Regions from separate parts of the Paenibacillus sp. MAH-35 genome, predicted to be linked through region 2. Evidence: riboswitches for the same ligand, from Rfam matches in the RefSeq annotation. Region 2 holds a riboswitch; the other holds the start of a gene.

Region 1 (9,734 bases), on a different contig from region 2:
GCCTTCGCTTTATATTTGTTCAACAGCTCGTCGAGATATTTCGGCCAGTTGGACGAATCTTTCTCTTCGAACAGCAGCTTCACTTGCAGTGCGCGCATTTCTTTGCGGTACGCGCCGATATCGAGACCTGTCGGAGGTGCGACGTTCGTTCCGAGCGTGTAGAATTTGAGTTTCTTGAACACTTCCAGAATCGCCCGGTCATGATCCGTTTCACGCGGATCGATGATCTCAAGGCCGATCGCGGCCGGGTTTTTCACGTTGTAAGAGAATACCCCGCCCCAAATTTCCGTGAAGTTGCCGTTGGCGACAATGTCTTTTTGGATCGCATCCGGAATCAGCTCGATTTTGCCGCCGTTCTTTTTGTAATGGACGTTTTCTTTCCCTACGTTAGCCAGCAGCCAGCCTTCCGGACTTGCCAGCCAGTCGAGAATTTCGATCGAACGTTGGATCTTCGCTTCGGACGTTTTCACGTTGAACATAAACGGAACGCCTGGCAGCGGAGAATACGAGACCGGAACGTCGCCGGCGATATGGAACGCTTCGAACTTCGCGTCTTTGACCCCGGTAATTTCCTGGGTTTTCTTCTGTACGCTGTTGTTCGAATTGTCGAACGCAATATCGCGCACGCCGCTGAAGAAAATACCGACTTTGCCTTGCTGCACCTTGTTCGTCACATCGCCCGGTTTGTTCAGGAACCAGTCCGGATCGATAACTTTCAAATCAAGCGTTTTGCGGATATCGTCCATCACTTTAGCGGTTCTCAGGTTCGTTCCGCTGTCGATGAAGTTGCTATCCTTGTCGATAAAGAAGCCCGGAGTCATCCCGTTTTTGAACCATTCCGGGAGGTCGTTCGGAATTGTCGTTCCGCTGCCCGCCGTGGAGAACCCGTACGTATCGTTTTTGCCGTTGCCGTCCGGATCGTTGAATGTGAACGCCTTCATTACCGCGATCATCTCGTCGTAGTTGGTCGGCACTTTCAGCTTCAGGTTCGGATCTTTTTTGTTGAGCGCATCGATCCAGTCTTTCCGCACATAGTAGACGCCGAAATAATCTTTAGGGAACGGTACCGGCGCACGTTTGAATACGTTTTGAACTTGATAGCGCTTTAATTCTTCCTGTGTCACCCACTTGAAATAGTTCGGCATCTTCTCCGGCGTCACATACTTGGTCAGATCAGCAACCGCACCGTCGATAATGTAGCCATTCGACTTGGCGCCGTCCGCATGGAACATATCGGGAGCGTTGCCGCCGGCCAGGAGCAGGTTCAGCTTGTTGGAGAATTCTTCGCCCATGGCCATATAATCGAGCTTCAGCTCAACGTTAAACTTCTCTTCGATCGTTTTCTTAATAAAGTCTTTGTCCCCGGACGGCAAGTTGGAGTTGTTCGTCAGCGCTGCCGTCATCCAGTACAAGGAAAGCTTTTCTTTCTTCTGCTCGCCCCCTGGTGTCGCACCCGGATCGGCTGCCGGTTTGTTATCCGTTTTGCCGCAAGCGCTCAGCACAAGTGCGGACGCGATCGATATAGCCGCTAGTTGTCTAAGTTGTTTTTTCAATGTCTGTTGACCTCCCGTAATGTCGAGTGTGAATGTGCAGTGCGTTGTAAAGCCGAATTTGAAACCCCTTTCTGCAATCGCTTCCAAGCCGATTAAAAAAGAATGGCCCAGACTTTCAAATCGTACTTTCGTCATCATTTGAATCTGTATAATACATGTACATAATACAACTAAAATACCGGTTTGTGAAGAGGGAGTCCTAAAAAAATATGCTTCAACTTCTGTTTGAATATTTCGCCAACGACATGCAATACCGTGCCTCCACCCGGCTTCGTGTCAGGTTGTTGTCAGCTTTCACATCATCCAAATCCACATTTTAATGGGAAAAAGCTAACACCCCCTACCTATAGCGGAGCAGCGGCGGACAAATTTCTGTTATCGAAATAAAGACGGAAGAAGCAACAACCCGTTATCGATCGATCCTAACTTCATCGCGCGGATAAGGGAATATCTTCTTCCGTCCATAGCCAGACAGTAAATCGTTATTTATCGTATGAAACCGGCGCTCTGCGGATAACCTACGTAACGTAATGCAGTTACATGATAAATTAATTCAACCAACGGCTCAGCTGCGGCTCCGGAACCGCATGCCAATGAACGGACGCTCACGCGCTAACCTACACGCTCTCCAAAACCGCAGCTTCCCTCTCCTCCGACCGTTTGAGCCCGGCATCCGCCACCATCTTGGCTGTGTCGATTACACGGCATGCATACCCCCATTCGTTATCGTACCAGGCGAGCAGCTTGAGCAGCCGTCCGGCCGCAGATAACGATAATCCGTCGATGGTAGCCGATTTGTCGCACCCTACGTAATCTGTGGAAACCAGCGGCTCCTCGCTCCAGCCTACATACCGGGAATATAGCGGACTCATGCAAGCGGAACGCAATCTGGAGGTCGCGTACTCCGTGCTTATCTCTTCTCCCAAATCCAGCGTCATATCGCACAACGATACGTTCGGCACCGGGACGCGCAGCGACACGCCCTCAACGACCGGCGCCAGATGAGGCAATACGCCGGCCAGCGCTTTGCCGATCCCCGTCGTCGTCGGAACGATCGACTGCGTACAGGAACGGGCGCGCCGCAAATCTTTGTGCGGATTGTCCAGATGATTCTGGTCGTTCGTATACGCATGAACAGTCGTCACCCAGGCACGTTTAACGCCGAACATTTCGTCAACGATGCGGAGCACGGGCGCCACGCAATTTGTCGTGCAGGAGGCGGCGGATATCAGCTTATGCCGGTCCGGGTCATAGCTGCGGTCGTTTACTCCCATGACGACAGTCAGATCGAGTCCGGAACCCGGTGCGGTAACGATTACGTTTTGCGCTCCACCCTCCAGATGTTTCGACGCTCCCGCGGCATCGTTAAATTTGCCGGTGGCATCCAGCACCAGATCGACCCCGCAGTCGTTCCAAGGAATAAGCTGCGGATCGCGCTCGGATAAAAGACGCACCGTATGGCCATTGATCACCAGATTGCCGTCTTCCGTACGAATGTCCGCATCCCAGCGGCCGTGAACTGAATCATACTTGAGCAAATGCGCAACCGAGTCGGCCGGATGCAGCACATTGATGGCCCGGATATTCAATTCCCCTTCCGTAAAAGCCCGCCGGACGAGCAGCCTCCCGATTCTTCCCATTCCGTTAATTCCGATCCCCACTGTCATACCGATTCCTCCCCTACTAACTGTTGTTTATATAATACGTACTATACCATAAAATATATCGTTTTAAATAGGTATTTTATTGATTAGTACATACTAATTATTGAGAATATTGCACACAGATCCCTCTCTTTCTGATGAACAGCGTATAAAATGTACAGACGGAGAGCACATCCGACGATGATCGGGTATGCCGACATTCCGGTGAATGCCCAAAAGAATACGGCTGTTTTTTCCTCCGACGCCCATACGCATCCGCAGTTATCCTGCCGATTCGAGGCATGTCTCTGCTTATCTCCCTGAACGGCAAAAACCCCGTCTCCAAGGAAACGGGGTAGATTGGGTACCGCTATAAAGAAATGTAAACGAATCATTGCCAGCCATCGCCGCTTTGCTCAAGAACGAACCGACTGCAAAAATCCGGACGGCACGCGATACAAAGCCTCTTCTACGGCGAACGCCAGATCGCCTGTCGCTGTATACGTTGCCGCCCTGACGGAGCCGGGCAGCTCGACGGTCCGGATAACGGCAGCGCTGTGCGGGTCGATGAAGAGCAGCCTGCTGCCGCAAAACGCGGCCAGCAAATCCGGACCGGCGGCCGTCATCCAGCTGCATCCCCCCTCGACGGGGATCGATTGCTCGAATCGGAACCGGGCCGGATCGAATACGCGAATCGCGCTGCCCGCTTTGACAAATACTTTGGCGCACATAGCCGCAATCGCGGAGCCGGGACGTTCGCCTTCGGCGAACCGGGACTCGTGCACGAGTCCTTTGCCGGGCTCCCATACGCCGAAATGGCAGATCACATCGCGATAGGGCAGTCCGCTGGCGCCGCCGTTCGTCGTAAAATAAACATACCGGTCGTCTGCGGCTACTCCGGCCACCTGCTGATCGTTTGCGATCGGATGGCTCCAGGAATCCACCTCCAGCGTAACCGGGTCGATTCTGGACAGCGCCCCTGCGTACGTGCCGTATTTGGCCGACCACCCGGTCCAGATCCCGCCGTCCGGCCCGATCACGCTTCGTCCTTCCGGACGGATATAATCCGGTCTCAGCGCCCGAAGCGATTGCGGATTTCGGTTATTCAGCTGATCCCACGGCTGCGCCGGGTCGTACACGATGTGATCTCCGCCGACGTAAGCCGTCAAATACAATTTACCGTCCACAAACACCATCCCGTACACTTCTCCGCCGGAATCGCATACCGAGGACGAGTTCCAGGCGGAGCCGGTCAACGGATCGTAATGGAAGATCGTCTGGCCAAAGCCGCACGCTCCCCATATCCCGCCCGCCTCGTCCGATACGAGCGTATGGATGCGCGTGGCCGGCGCCTCCGCCGGAATGCGGACCAGTTCCGGCACCTCGTCCAGGCTGTCCGCGATAAACAGATCTTGACCGCGCACCCCCGCATACCGCCCGTCCGCCAGCGGGATCGCCCTACAGCTTTTGCCGTTCGGCAGCGCCGCTTCCAATAAGGTCAGCTTTTCCTTCCAGCCTGCGGTATCCGGGAGCGACTCCAGCGTTTGCGGATGATAAAATTCGAAGCGGTCTCCTTGTACGGTGCATATGTACTCGTCGGTTACTTCGCGCACGGTAAATCCCGGCGTTCCGAAATCGCGAAACGTCCCGCTCTCCATATGAAACGCTTTCAAAAACGGCTCGTCGTAACCTCCGGTAAACAAAATATAACCTGGCGCGCTGCCGTTAATGTAGCGGCTGTATAAATTTTTACCATTGTCCGACGCCCTGCCGAGCTTCTCGAGCGTATGCAGCGCCGGATTGTAGCGGTATAAGGAGCAGCCGGGCCAAGTTCCCGCGTATACGTTGCCGTCGGAGCCGATCGCCATATCCCAGAAATATTTCTCGTCTGCCGCCTTCAGCGGCTCCGCCCAAGTCCGGGTCTTCAAGTCCAGGGCATGCATATACGCATAGTTCGGACACGTCCCGACCACGAGCTTTTCATTGCGCCAATTAACAAGTCCCCAGGCTCCTTCATCCCCCGGAAGTTCGATCGACTCGGCTTCCATTGAGCGCGTATCGATCAGGATCAGATTGCCGGTCTGTCCGGCCGCGAAGTTGGACAGCACCAGCTTCTCCCGTCCGTCGAGCGGGTCTGTCATAACTGCGGTTGCAAGAATGTTGAAATTGCGGCAAGGACGTCCGATTAACTCGAACTGATCTTGTTCCCGGCTCATCGCCATCACTCCTCTTATCCACAAGTATAAGACTTGTATATAAGTATAGCTCGGGTAGTAGGGCAGTCAATGAGAATTTTGTTAATAAAATGAAATTAATCCGCAAGCGGAAAGCAGGCAGTTCGCATACCCCCGTTCTTTCCGCTTCCGGATTCGGTCCCGCTGTGTTATTTCATTAACTTGTTGACCGTGACGAGCAGCTCGTTAATGATATCCTGATCGCCCTCGCGGATTCGCTCCACGACACACGACTTCAGATGACCTTCCAGCAGCTGTTTGCCGACGCCGTTCAGAGCTGCCTGAATCGCCGCGATCTGATTGAGGATGTCGTCGCAATACGTATCTTTCTCGATGAGTCCCTTCACACCGCGGATTTGTCCCTCGATCCGGTTCAGCCGGGTGATCAGATTGCTTTTTAATTTGTCGGAATGGTGGCTCTTGCGTTCCTCCTCGCCGCCGGTATTGCAGCATGCGGAGCCTTCGGCTTGCAATGTCGATTCGTCCTTCACTGAGTTCGACCTCCTTATCCGTATGGTAGCCTCCCCCCGTTGCGCAGTCAAGTCGGGAAGCGCCGGCCGGGACGTGCCCTAACGCGGCATGCCGCCGCCGTTGACAAACCGGCACGATCGTTGTAAGGTGAAAGATGAACCTCATATTTCAAGATCACTAGGGGTGCCCAGTCTTGGGCTGAGATGAAGATACGACCTTCGGACCCTTTGAACCTGAACTGGAGCGAGACCAGCGTAGGGAAGTGGCGCAACCGATTCTTGACTCTTTCAACAAATCGAGCGTCGATATGCGGCCGCCCTGACAGGCGGCCTTTTTGCTGTTGCGGAAGGCCTAGCGAACCGTTTTTCCGCGGCCGACGCGGCCTCCGCGAGCGGCAGGAATAGGCTCAGCTGCGTTCTTTCCGAGGTTGATCCGTTTTCCTGTATTTCCTGGAGCAAGGAGGCGCACCCGCCATCATGACCACTAACGATTCGTCCAGCCGATATTCCCGGCAAATGTTATTCAAACCGATCGGCCCCGGCGGACAACGCCGGCTCTCCGAATGCGCCGTACTGATCGTAGGCATGGGCGCTCTCGGTACAGTGCTGGCTAACCATATGGTCCGCGCGGGGCTCGGAACCGTCCGGTTCGTCGACCGGGATTACGTCGAAGCGAGTAATTTGCAGCGGCAGATGCTGTACGACGAAGAAGATGCGGCGGCTTCCATTCCCAAAGCCATAGCGGCCAAGCAAAGACTGTCCAAGATCAACTCCGGCGTCAAGCTGGAAGCCATCGTCGCCGATACGACCGCGGCCAATATCGATCAGTTGATCGAAGGCATGGACCTTGTGCTGGACGGGACGGATAACTTTCATACCCGATACTTATTAAACGATGCCTGCTTCAAGAACCAAATTCCGTTCGTATACGGCGGCGCGGTCGCCTCCCGGGGGATGAGCGCGATCTTCGTCCCCGGACAGACCGGCTGCCTGCGGTGCCTGATCCAGCCCGGAGACAGCTCCGGGGAGACATGCGACATGATCGGGGTCATCTCTCCCGTCGTCGATATCGTCGCTTCGTATCAGGCAACCGAAGCGCTGAAGCATCTGGTCGGCGATACCGCCGCCCGCCGGAACACGCTGATCACATTTGACGCGTGGCACAATCAGTCGTACGAGATGAAGCTCCCTTCTTCGAAGTCGGACTGCCCGGTATGTTGCGGTCATCGCTACCCTGCTCTTGACGAGATTGGGCTCGATGACGCGACTTCGCTGTGCGGCCGCGAGACGATCCAGATCCGGGCCCGCAGCGGCTTCGATCTCGATTATTGGAAAGAAAAGCTGGAACGCGTCGCGCGAATCCAGTCCAACCCGTTCCTGCTGAAGGCCGAGCTGCCGGAAGGCGAACGCCTCGTCCTGTTTCCCGACGGGCGCGTGCTCGTGCAAGGCACCGAGGACCCCGTACGAGCCAAAACGCTATACGCCCGCTACATCGGGCTCTGATCGATTATAGAAGGAGGCAGGCGATATGAAACCATTCAAGCTGTACGCCATCACCGGAGAGGAATTCCACCCGGGCAAGCCGATGATCGAAGTGATGGAGGAAGCGATCAAGGGCGGTTGCGACATCATCCAGCTGCGGGACAAAAAGAGCCCCCGCCGCGAGGTGCTTGCGAAAGCCAAAGCGCTGCGCGAGCTGACGCTTCGTTACGGCATAACCTTCATCGTCAACGATTATATCGATATCGCGCTCGCGGTAGATGCCGACGGCATTCATCTCGGACAGGACGATTTGCCGCTGGCGGACGCCCGCAAGATCGTCGGCGGCAAAATCATCGGCATCTCCACTCACGCCATCGAGGAAGCGAGGCAGGCCGAGCGCGACGGCGCGGATTACATCGGTGTCGGACCGGTATTCCCGACCAAGAGCAAGGAAGATGTTGTCGCTCCGGTCACTACCTCTTACGTCCGGCAGGTTGCAGCGGAAATCGCCATCCCGTTCGTGGCGATCGGGGGCATCAAGCTGCATAACGTCGATCAGGTGCTGGAGGCGGGAGCCCGCCGCATATGTGCGATCAGCGAGATCGTGGGAAGCCCTGACATTCAGGGCACTTGCCGGTCGTTCCTGGATAAAATCAATTCGGCTGCGGCATCGCCGCAGTGACGGTCAGCGGAGGAGACTATGGATGTTATCGTAAACGGACAAACACGTACAGTAGAAGCCGGGGAAACGGTGATCGGCCTGCTGCGCGCTTACGGGCTGGAGCATAAGATGGTCGTCGTCGAAATCGACGGCGCGATCGTACCGAAGGAAACCTGGACCGCCGCCGTGCTGGCTCCGGGCATGAAGATCGAACTCGTACATTTTGTCGGAGGAGGCTGAACCCGGTATGCATCAAGATCCACTTCTCATCGGCGGAACGGAGCTGGCTTCGCGTTTTTTTCTCGGCACCGGCCGTTATCCGAATCCGTTCGTGCAAAATGCCGCAATTGAAGCGTCGGGAGCTCAGGTACTCACCTTCGCCATCCGCCGCATCAACCTGGACGCGCCGGGCGATGACGCGATCCTTCAACATTTCGAAGGCAAATCGTTCACGTATTTGCCGAATACGTCCGGAGCCCGCACGGCTGACGAAGCCGTACGGATCGCCAGGCTCGCCCGGGCTTCCGGCATCGGCAACTGGATCAAGGTCGAGATCAGCGCCAACGAAAAAACGCTGCTCCCCGACCCGATCGAGACGTTAAAAGCAACCGAGATTCTGGCCGCGGAAGGTTTCGTCGTGCTTCCTTATACATCGGACGACCCGATCCTGTGCAAACGTCTCGAAGAGGCGGGCGCGGCAGCCGTCATGCCCGGCGGAGCGCCGATCGGCACCGGACTCGGCATCCTGAACCCGTATAATATCGGTCTGATCGTCGAGGAAGCCGGCGTCCCGGTCATCGTGGACGCCGGACTCGGCTCGGCCCAGGACGTCGTGCAGGCGATGGAGCTCGGCGTGGACGGAATCTTAATGAATACGCCGGTCGCCAAGGCGAAAGACCCGGTCCGGATGGCGCTGGCGATGAAGCTGGCGATCGAGGCCGGACGCCTCTCGTACTTGGCCGGACGGATTCCGAAGAAACGTTACGCTTCGGCAAGCAGCGGCTTGGAGCAGTTTATCTCTACCCCCAACTAACAACCCTATATCGGAAAGCTGGTCTTGCAATGACACAACATGTAATGGTGCTGGGCGGCGGCGTGATCGGTCTGTCATGCGCCTTCGAATTGCGCCGCCGGGGCTTCCCCGTCACCGTGCTGGAGCAGGGACGCTGCGGCGGCCAAGCGTCGGGAGCGGCAGCCGGGATGCTCGCCCCTTACTCTGAAAATACGGAGCAGCCGGACCCTTTCTTCCAGCTTTGCCTGCAAAGCCTGAAGCTGTACCCGGACTGGCAGCAGGCCGTCAAGGACGTGTCCGGCCTCGACTTCGAATATTCCGCTACCGGCAGCTTATACGTGCATTACCACGAAGCCGACGTACTCGCCATGCGGTCCCGCCAAAGCTGGCAGGACGATTACGGCGCGGCAAGCGAGCTGCTGGACGGACGGCGGCTGCGGGAGCTGGAGCCGCATATCGCCCCGGAGGCGGCGGGCGCCTTGTATTACCCCGGAGAATCGCACGTATACGCTCCAGGGTACGTGAAAGCGCTGGAAGAAGCTTGCCGGAAGCTCGGCGTCGAGATCCGGGACGGACTCGGCGAAGTCCGGGTCACGCGCTGGAGCGGCGGCGCCGAGGTGTGCTGCCCGTCGTCCGGCGGCACGTTCCGCAGCGACAAGCTGGTCGTGGCCAGCGGCGC
Region 2 (9,734 bases):
CCGAAGGCGAATTTGGCGGTAAACGAATCCGCCGCCAGCCGCAGGACAGCCACGCCGCGAATTCGCGGCAAGTAATCCGGATCGGCCGGATCGATCGGCTCGTAGCCGCCTTCGGGCTGCAGCTTGCGCATCAGCGCCCCGAGCACCTCGGCTTTCTCCTCGACGCTTTCTACAAGCTCCGCCTGTCCCCGGATCAGGACGGATTTGAAATAGGCGGTCGCCGGGCAGGCCAGTTTCGGATCGCTGAAGTAGGAAGGGACGATGGCGTATTCTTTGCTGACGGAAAACGCCACTTTGCCGCTCGTCCGGATCATCTCCATCTTGTGCCCCGCCTTGCTGCCGTGCAAATAGACCTGATTGCGGTGATAGACGTAGTTGATCGGTACGGCATACGGCCACTCCTCGCCCTGCATCGCCAGCGTTCCGTAACTCATCTCACTCATAAACCGGTTAATCTCTTCCTCGGACGTCATCTCGTACGCGGTTCTTCGGATTGTGCTCATACGGTCGGGCCCCTTCCATTTTTTCTTATCATAAACAAAAGATTGACAACAGAAAAGCGCCAATTATGATAGAAATCAATAGACCATTGAAACGTTGGCTGCCGGATTTGTGACTTTGTTGGCGGATTCGGCTGTGAACTAAAGCCGCGGAAGGGTTGATTTTGCGCATCGGCGGTTTTTGAGGCGGATAGGCCAATTGAAGGGGAGGAGTACATATGACCGATTTTCATCTGCCATTAAATCTATATTTGGAGCGGTATCCGCTAAAATACTCTGCTTTGTATCATGCGTTAAGGGATGCGATCGCATCTGGCCGGCTGGAGTATGGCATGAAGCTGCCGTCGAGCCGGGAGCTCGGCGGGTTGTACGGGCTGTCCCGCGGCGTAGTCAGCCAGGTGTACGAGATGCTGGCGGCGGAGGGGTACGTCGTGTCCGGAGTCGGCCGGGGGACGTTCGTCGCTTACCGGCATGACCATCAGCCGGGGGGCGGAGCGAACGTGCAAACCGAATTCGAGCTGTCCGCGTGGGGGCGGCGGATGTCCGGGCTGCCGCTGCGCCAGCCTGCTTCCGGGACGGCCGGCGACATTCGCTTCATGATCGGATACAGCGACCGGAGTCATTTCCCCAAGCAGGCTTGGAACCGGACGTTGTACGCCCAGGTGAGGGGGATGAACGATTCATATTACGGCGACGGATTCGCCTCGCAAGGGCATCTGGCGCTGCGGGAGGCGATATGCCGCCACCTGCTCCGGACGCGCGGTATCGAAGCGGTGCCCTCGTCCATCGCGATCGTTAACGGATCGATGCAGGCGATCGCGCTGCTCGCCCAGCTGCTGATCGACACCGGAGACCCGGTCGTCACGGAAAGTCCGTGTTATTCCGGCATCTTGTCCGCGATCCGGGCGGCCGGAGGCGAAGCGGTAGCCGCCTGCATCGACCGGCATGGACTCGTTCCGGACGACTGGGAGGCCAAGCTCATCTTCGTCACGCCGAGCCGGCAGTTCCCGACGGGAGCGGTGCTCAGTCTGGAGCGGCGACAGCAGCTGCTCGCCTGGGCGTCCCGGCGGGGAGCGGTCGTCGTCGAGGACGATTACGACAGCGAGTTCCGTCACCTGGGCAGGCCGATCGAGCCGCTTAAGCTGCTTGACCGCGAAGACCGGGTCGTATATATCGGCACCTTCTCGCTGACGATGATGCACCATTTCCGGATCGGCTATGCGGTGCTGCCGGCGGCGCTCCGGGAGCCTTTCCTGCGCGCCCGTCAGCTGTTCGAGCCGCATCCGACCGCGATCCTCGAGCAGCGGGCGCTCGCCTCGTTTATGAACGGTGGCGAGTATGAACGCCATTTGCGCCGGATGGGGCGGTTATACAGCCGCAAATTCGAGCTGCTTCAAAGTTTGCTGAAGGACACGGAGGAGCTGGCCGAATTGTTCGAGCCGGTGGCCTCCGACGCGGGGCTGCACCTGTTTGCCTTGTGGAAGCGATCTGCTGACGAGTATGGCCGATTCCGCCAGTTCTGTCACGATTCCGGCGTCACTTGGACGGACGGCACCGGCTATTACCTGGAACGTCCGGTCCCGTCCGCCTGTTTTGGCTTCGCCCATTTGGAGGAAACCGAAATCAAGGAAGGCATCTCCCGGATGGCGGCAGCTGCCGCTCGTCTGCAGCTCGTATCGCACGATTCGGCAGCGGGGAAGGATTATTCGGATTGATTCCATGCTCGAAGCGGCAATGAAGGGCATACGGGAAGTTTGGCGGACGACTTGACGGCCCGGCTGGGGGGAGGGAGCGTAAGCCGCAATAGAAGGAGTCGCTTGGCGAGGCTATTGCCGGCCATGCCGTTCGGTCGGTTTGGTTAATTCCAGCGTCGTGCCGTCGCCTTGAAGCAGGCCAAGCCCGACGGAAGTTTCGATGCTGCTCCTGCGGGAAGGATCGACCTGCGCCTCATCGCCTTCCGGCAGCGCACCTTGGCCCTGCACGCGAGCTCCGGTCGCCTGCACGAAAATCCACAGCAGTTCCTGGATTTGAATCTATCGTAAGGTCGTCCGGTTTGGCGGCACAACAAAAACATCCCGGACCGCTTTCAAGAAGAAAGCGTCGGGATGCAGGGCGGTGAAGACTCCGTCTTCCGGAGCCTCGATTCGGTTGTTGTTCCGCTGTCGTATGCAAGCGGACGCATGTCCATGCGCAGGCTATTTGCCGATTAGCGTGCCCAGCGATTCGCCCATCTTCACTTTGCTGCCGACGGCAAGGTCGGATCGCGGTACGAAGATGTCGTTCTCGGTTAACAGGACGACGGTCGAGCCGAACTCGAAATAGGCCAGATCGCCGCCACGCTCCAGCTTGTCCGGAAGCGGTTCCGCATAGCGGATGCTGCTTACGTTGAGAGCGCCTACCTTAACGACGGCAATCTCTCCGCACTCGTGATCGATATACGTAATCAGCCGCTCGTTCCGGCTTAACACCCGTTTCATCTCACGAAGACCGAAATCGTTGACCGGGTACACTTTTCCTTTGACATGCTCCTTCTCCACAATCGTCCCGGTAACGGGGGAGTGAATCCGGTGATAGTCGGTCGGGCTTAAATACAGCACAAAAAAGAAACCGTTCCGGTAGTTTAACGTTCTGGGGGAACGGTTGAGCAGTTCATCCACGGTATAGTCCTGGCCTTTGACGTTCAGCATCGTGCCCGATTGAATCGATCCCATGCCGGTTATAAGCGCATCCACGGGGCTCAGCAGCGCGTCGGCCCGTTCGGCGAGCGGGCGAAGGCCCGGTTTTAGGCGCCGGGTAAAAAAGTCGTTAAGCGACCGGTATTCCCCGATCGTCTTCTCCGCATCCTCGATCGGGATGCCGTAGGATTTGGCGAATTGCGGAATAAAGTACCGGCTTGCCTTGGACTTTGCAAAAGCGCCGGTCATGCGGGACACCCACTTGCGTGAGGAGAGTTCAGTTAATAGTCGAAATAACGGTTTCATTCAGTTCGTCCACCTGTTCCGTTCCCCGTCGTTAAGCGGTCCCGGTGCCGAAGCGGGAAAGCGTTCGGCCGCGCCGCCGGGGGCAATCATACCTTAGTTTGACACAGAAACGAACGAAGCGCAACAAGTGCGGTCCCCATGCAGGCGAATCCCGGTCTCAGCCGTTCCGGCGTAAGCCGAAAGACGACCCGGAGGGAGCGGTCTGATCAGCCGCCTGATGCGATATTCTGACGCTCGTTTTTGTTGCTGCGCTTATATTCCTGGCAGGACAGACAGGTAGCGGTATTCGTATGTACCGGGATGGAGCAGCCGGAATACTTGACGCATTGTATCGGCGTTTTGTCTTCGGGATCCAAGGAGATTTGCACACAGAAGCGGCACCCGGAAATTAATTCGTGCGTGACGTTCAGCATCGTCTGCTTCAGCTTGACGATTTCTTTCATATTGTTGCGACTCCTTTGTCGACGTATCGGACCCATGGACACTCCTGCAAATAAACCGGATCGTACAGGCTTAGTCCTATCGTATCATACCAAAATGATTATTGTCACTATTTCCCAAATGATCCAGCGCGTTTATTCGAGGTCGGCCGGTCTTTGGAGCATGCGTTCCCGGATCTCCCTCCCGGTGGCGGCAATCGCTTCGTCCAGCGGGGTCGTGGAACCGTTGAACGGATGTTTCGCGCTGAACGTATGATCGCCTCCAGCTATGTGAATCCAAGGGACCGACGGAGCGGCCGATACGAGCTTCTCCGATCCGGCCCACAAGCTGCGGAAATCGTCCGTGCCTTGAATGAGCACGAGCGGTACTTGCAACTGGGAGATGCGGGCGATCAGATCGAACCGGTCGCGGTTGCGCTCCAGATCGTCCGCGATGATCTTCTCAAGCGGCATGCGCTGCTTCGTGCGCGCATTGTCAATGTAGGCGATGCCGTCCTCGCGCATCGCGCGCAGCGCGGGCTCGCCGAATATCGCGGGGAACGACGTCGAGCCGTTCCAGGAGACGACCCCGTCGACCAGCGCCGGTTCATCCAGCGCCAGCACGATCGACTCGCCGCCGCCGCGGCTGTGGCCTACGAGTACGACCCGTTCCGCCACCGGCTGTCTGCCCGCCACCGGCAGCTTGCCTTCGCGAACGAGGACGACGACATCTTTTAAATCTTCCAGATCGCCGGTAAACGTTTGCTTTCCGAATTTGTCCAGCTCGTCGAAATCGGTTAGCGACGCCCCGACTCCGTTGCGGGACAGATTAAAGCGTATTACATCAAACGACTCGGCGAGCCGCCCGGCCGCATAGGGGAACATCCCCCAGTCCTTGAACCCTTTGAAGCCGTGCACCAAAATAACGGTCGCTTGCGGGTTCGGGCGCAAGGCCGGGTGGAAATCCCCGCGGATGATCCGCTCCGGTCCTTGCTCATATTGAAACGTAATCGAACTCATAGTCAGGTCCTCCAATTCCATACGTAATCGGATACAGCTTTGGGAATCGATGCGCGCGAATAAGCGGTCACATTCCCATGCGAACTAACGGATCAAAACGGTTATCGATAAAGCGCGCCCGGGGTGTTGAAAGTGGTTTGCTTTCATTGAAGCATTGCATCGAAGCTATGTCAATTTGACCGGCTTGAAAAGATCGGTTCGTTACAAGTATTCGCAGCACTTGCCGGGAAAGGGGATATTGACAACAACATAAATCGTGTTAAGATAAGTGTGTCACTAGGGGAGCCCGGCAGGGCTGAGATTGGATGTGCGCACATCCTAGACCCTTCGAACCTGATCTGGATGATGCCAGCGTAGGGAAGTGGGACACCTGACCGTTCGAACCGATCGTTCCGATCGATCCTTCATTCGAATGCCAGTCCACCTCTAGGGGGTGGACTTTTTTGCGTCCAACGGGTCCCGGCGATTGCCCGGATTAGGAGCGAGGCTGCCCGCCGCATGCCGGCAGGCGGCAAAGAGACATCAATAGGAGAAAGGGAGAGGATACCAGTGTCTAACGTATTGCAAAGCTCCAAAGGATTAAAGCTGACCGACATTCTGGTCACAGTCGTCATTGCGATCGTCTTCGGCGTCATCTTCCGGGTATGGGGATCGGTGTACGACCTCGTCAAAATTTTCGGCTTGCAGGCCGAACAGCTCGCGTACGGCATGTGGTTTATTGCGGCTACCGTAGCGTTTCTGATTATACGCAAGCCCGGAGTCGCGCTGCTCGGCGAAGTATCGGCCGCCGTATTCGCGATGCTGATCGGTTCGCAGTACAGCGTAGAGTCGCTCACTTACGGACTTGCGCAAGGGATCGGCGCGGAGCTCGTATTCGCCTTGTTCGGCTACCGCTCGTATTCGCTGGCCGTGGCCTGTCTGGCCGGAATCGGAGCGGGCCTGGGCTCGCTGGGAATGGACTGGTACAAAGGTTATCTGATCGAACTGCAAGGCTGGAACTTGACGCTGTACTTCGTGTTCCGCTTCATCAGCTGTATCGTCATTACGGGCGGCGTCGCCTATTATCTGGTCAAAGCGCTCGACGCAACCGGCGTTACCCGGATCGTACGTCCGGTAACCGAAGCAGACCGGCGCTCGCTGCACGATTAATTTTAGTATCGGAGTGATTCTGCATGAACGCTGCGGCGGGAGTTGAACGGCTAAGGCTTAAATTTCCCGGCGCGCCGGCGCTGACGTTCCGGGACTTGTCGTTTGAGGTGAAGCGCGGGGAAAAGGTGCTGCTGCTCGGACCTAGCGGATGCGGCAAATCGACGCTGCTGCAGGTGCTGTCCGGTTTAATCCCGCGGGCGGTGGACGTGCCGGTAACGGCAGAGCGGATCGTCGTACCGGAGCGGTGGGCGTTCGTTTTTCAAGATCCGGATACGCAGTTTTGCATGCCCTTTGTCGATGAGGAGCTTGCCTTCGTCCTGGAAAATCTGCTCGTTCCGCGCGAAGAGATGAAGCAGCGGATGGGCGTGCTGCTCAGTCAGGTCGGATTGGAGCTTGAGGAGCTGCATACCCCGATAGCGGCGCTGTCCCAAGGGATGAAGCAGCGGCTCGCGATCGCAAGCGCGCTGGCGCTTGAGCCCGACGTGCTCTTCGTCGACGAGCCGACCGCGCTGCTCGATCCGGAAGGGACGAAGCAAGTATGGGAGACGATCCGCAAGGCGGGAGAAGGGAAAACGGTCATCATCGTCGAGCATAAGATCGACGAGATCGTCGATTATATCGATCGCGTCGTCCTGTTCGGCAAATCGGGGGAGATTACGGCGGACGGCCCGGCGGCGGATCTATTCGCCAATTACGGTCATCGCCTCGCTGAAGACGGAATCTGGTACCCCGGCGTCTGGGACAACTATATCCGCAGCGGCCGTTATGCGCCGTGGACCGGTGAGCCGGCAGCGGCTTCGGCCGGACCGCTCATCCGACTCGACCGGTTCGAGGTATGGCGCGGCAAGAAGCAGAAGCAGTACGTGGAATCGGCGGAAGTGTCCGCTGGCGAATGGATCGCCGTAACCGGTCCGAACGGGGCGGGCAAAAGCACGCTGCTTCTCGGCTTGATGGGGCTTCTTCAGACGGCCGGCGGATACGAGCTGAACGGCAGGCCGGCGGAGCAGACACGCGGGTTGTCGGCCGAGATCGCCTTCGTGTTTCAAAATCCCGAGTTTCAATTCGTCACCAACTCGGTTTATGACGAGGTCGCCTTCTCGCTCCGGCAGGAGAAGCGGCCGGAAGCCGAGGTGGAGGCGAAAACGTCCGCGCTGCTGGCGGACTTTGATCTGACGCAGCGGAAGGACAATCATCCGTTCCAACTGTCGCTCGGGCAGAAACGCCGCCTCAGCGTCGCCTCGGCGATCGTGAAGGAGCAGCGCATCCTGCTGCTGGACGAACCGACTTTCGGTCAGGATGCGAAAAATACGTTCGCATTGCTGGAACGGCTGGAAGCATGGCGCAGACAAGGGACCGCGATTGTGATGGTGACGCATGATCCGGATATTGTGAGCCTGTTCGCAACCCGGATCTGGGAAGTTCGCGACGGACGGCTGGAGCACGATCTGCGCGGGCCGCGGCAGCTCGCGGAGGCGGCAGAATCGGCAGAGCCGGCACCGGCAGAGGCGCTTCCGGAGAAGGAATCGGAACTCGTTCAGAGAGGAGGGAGCCGCTAACCGTGAATATCGAGTTTTCTTACCGGGAAACGTGGCTCCACCGGGTGAACCCGTCTCTCAAACTGTTGTTTTGCCTGACCTTGTTCATGTTCGTCCTGTTTACGCACAACCCGAGCGTGATGCTGAACGTTACGGCCGTTACGCTGCTTGGCTACGTCGCGGCAAGCGGCCATCCGTGGAAACGAATGGCGCTGTTCTCTCTGCCTGCCCTGCTGCTGTTCGTATCGTCGACGACGTCGATGATGTTTTACGGCAAGGGGGAAACGAACTGGTGGGACTTCGGGCTGATCCATATTACGAAGGAAAGCTTCTTCCGGGGCGTCCAGATCGGCCTCAAATCGCTGTGCTTCGCCTTCGTCGGACTGCTGTTCGCGCTTACGACGCGGCCCGTATTCTTGTTTTACTCGCTGATGCAGCAGTGCAAAGTACCGCCCAAATACGCCTATAGCTTCATGGCCGCGATGCGGCTGCTGCCGATCATGTTCGAGGAGTTTCAGACGCTTCGTCACGCGCTGGCGGTCCGGGGCGTCGGCCGGGAGAAGGGGCTGAAGGGACTGTACCGGAAAATGAAAGCTTATTCGGTTCCGATGCTGGCCCAAAGCATCCGGCGCGCCCAGCGGATCGCCGTCGCGATGGAGGCGAAGCGGTTTGCCGGAAACGGCCGCCGGACGTATTACTATGTAGTCGGCTTCGGCGCCGTGGACTTGTTCTTCGTCGCGGCGGCCGCCGCTTTATGCGCTGCGGCTTATGCCGCGGGAATTTTGTTTCCGTACGTCGATATTACGGATGTAAGATAGAGAAGGAGGAGAATCTTATGTTGTTTTCCAAACGTCTGAGAGAAGCCGCGGATGCAAGCTGGCAAGCCAGCTTTACCCATCCGTTCATAACGGGGATTGCCGATGGCAGCCTGCCGCTTGACCGGTTCAAGCATTATATGATGAACGACGCCTATTATTTGGCTTGCTACGCGCAAGTGCAGGCGCTCGGAGCGGCGAAGGCGCCGGACCTGCATACGTCGAGCCGGATGGCCGTCCACGTTCAGGGCACCTACGGCGCGGAGTTGTCGATGCATGAGAAATTTTCAGGCATGCTCGGCATTACCGACGAAGAGCGGGCGGCGTTCCAGCCTGCGCCGACGGCGTACGCCTATACGTCGCACTTGCTGCGTGCCGCTTATACGGGCCATTTCGGAGATATTATGGCGGCGATCCTGCCTTGCTACTGGCTGTACTACGAGATTGGCGAAAGACTGCAGGGCGCGACACCCGAGGAGCCGATCTATCGCGAATGGATTGCCGCATACGGCGGCGACTGGTTCCGCGATCTCGTGCAGGAGCAGGTCGACCGGCTCGACCGGATCGCCGAAGGCGTGACGGAAGCCGACCGTGCGCGGATGGAGCGGCAGTTCCTGATCAGCAGCCAGTACGAGTACCAGTTCTGGGACATGGCTTACCGCAAGGAAGCGTGGCCGGTTTAATCAAACATACGATGAATGTGACAGACAGCCGAATTGGATTCGGCTGTTTTTTTGATCTGCCAGAAGTTTAGGTTCTTTACCGTGCTAAAGGGAAGGGGGTTTCTTACTTGGCGCTAGTGAACGTATACTCGGGTTCGATGACTAACGAATCGTATCGATCGCGTTTATGGCTGAAAAACGACGTTATTCCAGTCGTAACGAATCCGGGCATCGTTATCGAACCGAAATTGGAAAAAAACGATCCGATTTGCGGGGAATTACCCTACAAGAGTTCGTTGCAAATTCAAACGTCCGCATTCGGCTCTGATAACAAATGCCGGAATCGTTAGCCATACCACCCACATGAAGACAACACGACTGCTTTTAGCGGACGGCTTTTCTTAATAACAGGAAATGATGCTGCTGAATTTGTCGGGCGTGGGGGAAGGAGATGGGCGCAGCTACGTGTAATATTGGAACGTATAGGAGAGGGGGCCGCGTATGATCGTAGCGAGAGCGCTGGAAAACGAGCTCTATTTTTTTGAATATTTGTCCACCCGGGATGAGATGTCCGAATCCGCATATTACTTTCATACTCACCAAGGGATCGAAATCTTGTATGTGTATGAAGGCAGCGGCCAAGTCATTCTTGA

Evidence for each region. Region 2 has a riboswitch for thiamine pyrophosphate ahead of AC3Y2E_RS00620 (ECF transporter S component). Riboswitches for the same ligand answer to the same signal wherever they lie in the genome.
Region 1: it holds a riboswitch for thiamine pyrophosphate, as region 2 does, so the genes downstream of both, AC3Y2E_RS06030 (ThiF family adenylyltransferase) here and AC3Y2E_RS00620 (ECF transporter S component) in region 2, are expected to answer to the same signal.

Annotation. Positions count from the first base shown of each region.
Region 1 is NZ_JBYUPU010000004.1:271,003-280,736, reverse strand. It holds gene AC3Y2E_RS06050 (type 2 periplasmic-binding domain-containing protein) at 1-1,553, opposite strand, end outside; gene gap (type I glyceraldehyde-3-phosphate dehydrogenase) at 2,171-3,220, opposite strand; gene AC3Y2E_RS06040 (NHL repeat-containing protein) at 3,613-5,412, opposite strand; gene AC3Y2E_RS06035 (metal-sensitive transcriptional regulator) at 5,580-5,903, opposite strand; TPP riboswitch at 6,071-6,179, shown strand; gene AC3Y2E_RS06030 (ThiF family adenylyltransferase) at 6,378-7,403, shown strand; gene thiE (thiamine phosphate synthase) at 7,429-8,064, shown strand; gene thiS (sulfur carrier protein ThiS) at 8,083-8,283, shown strand; gene AC3Y2E_RS06015 (thiazole synthase) at 8,291-9,076, shown strand; gene thiO (glycine oxidase ThiO) at 9,106-9,734, shown strand, end outside.
Region 2 is NZ_JBYUPU010000001.1:159,227-168,960, forward strand. It holds gene AC3Y2E_RS00590 (pyridoxamine 5'-phosphate oxidase family protein) at 1-503, opposite strand, end outside; gene pdxR (MocR-like pyridoxine biosynthesis transcription factor PdxR) at 719-2,215, shown strand; gene AC3Y2E_RS00600 (hypothetical protein) at 2,327-2,482, opposite strand; gene asd (archaetidylserine decarboxylase) at 2,696-3,481, opposite strand; gene AC3Y2E_RS00610 (hypothetical protein) at 3,688-3,924, opposite strand; gene AC3Y2E_RS00615 (alpha/beta hydrolase family protein) at 4,057-4,920, opposite strand; TPP riboswitch at 5,189-5,297, shown strand; gene AC3Y2E_RS00620 (ECF transporter S component) at 5,470-6,069, shown strand; gene AC3Y2E_RS00625 (ABC transporter ATP-binding protein) at 6,093-7,625, shown strand; gene AC3Y2E_RS00630 (energy-coupling factor transporter transmembrane component T family protein) at 7,628-8,422, shown strand; gene tenA (thiaminase II) at 8,440-9,102, shown strand; gene AC3Y2E_RS00640 (helix-turn-helix domain-containing protein) at 9,583-9,734, shown strand, end outside.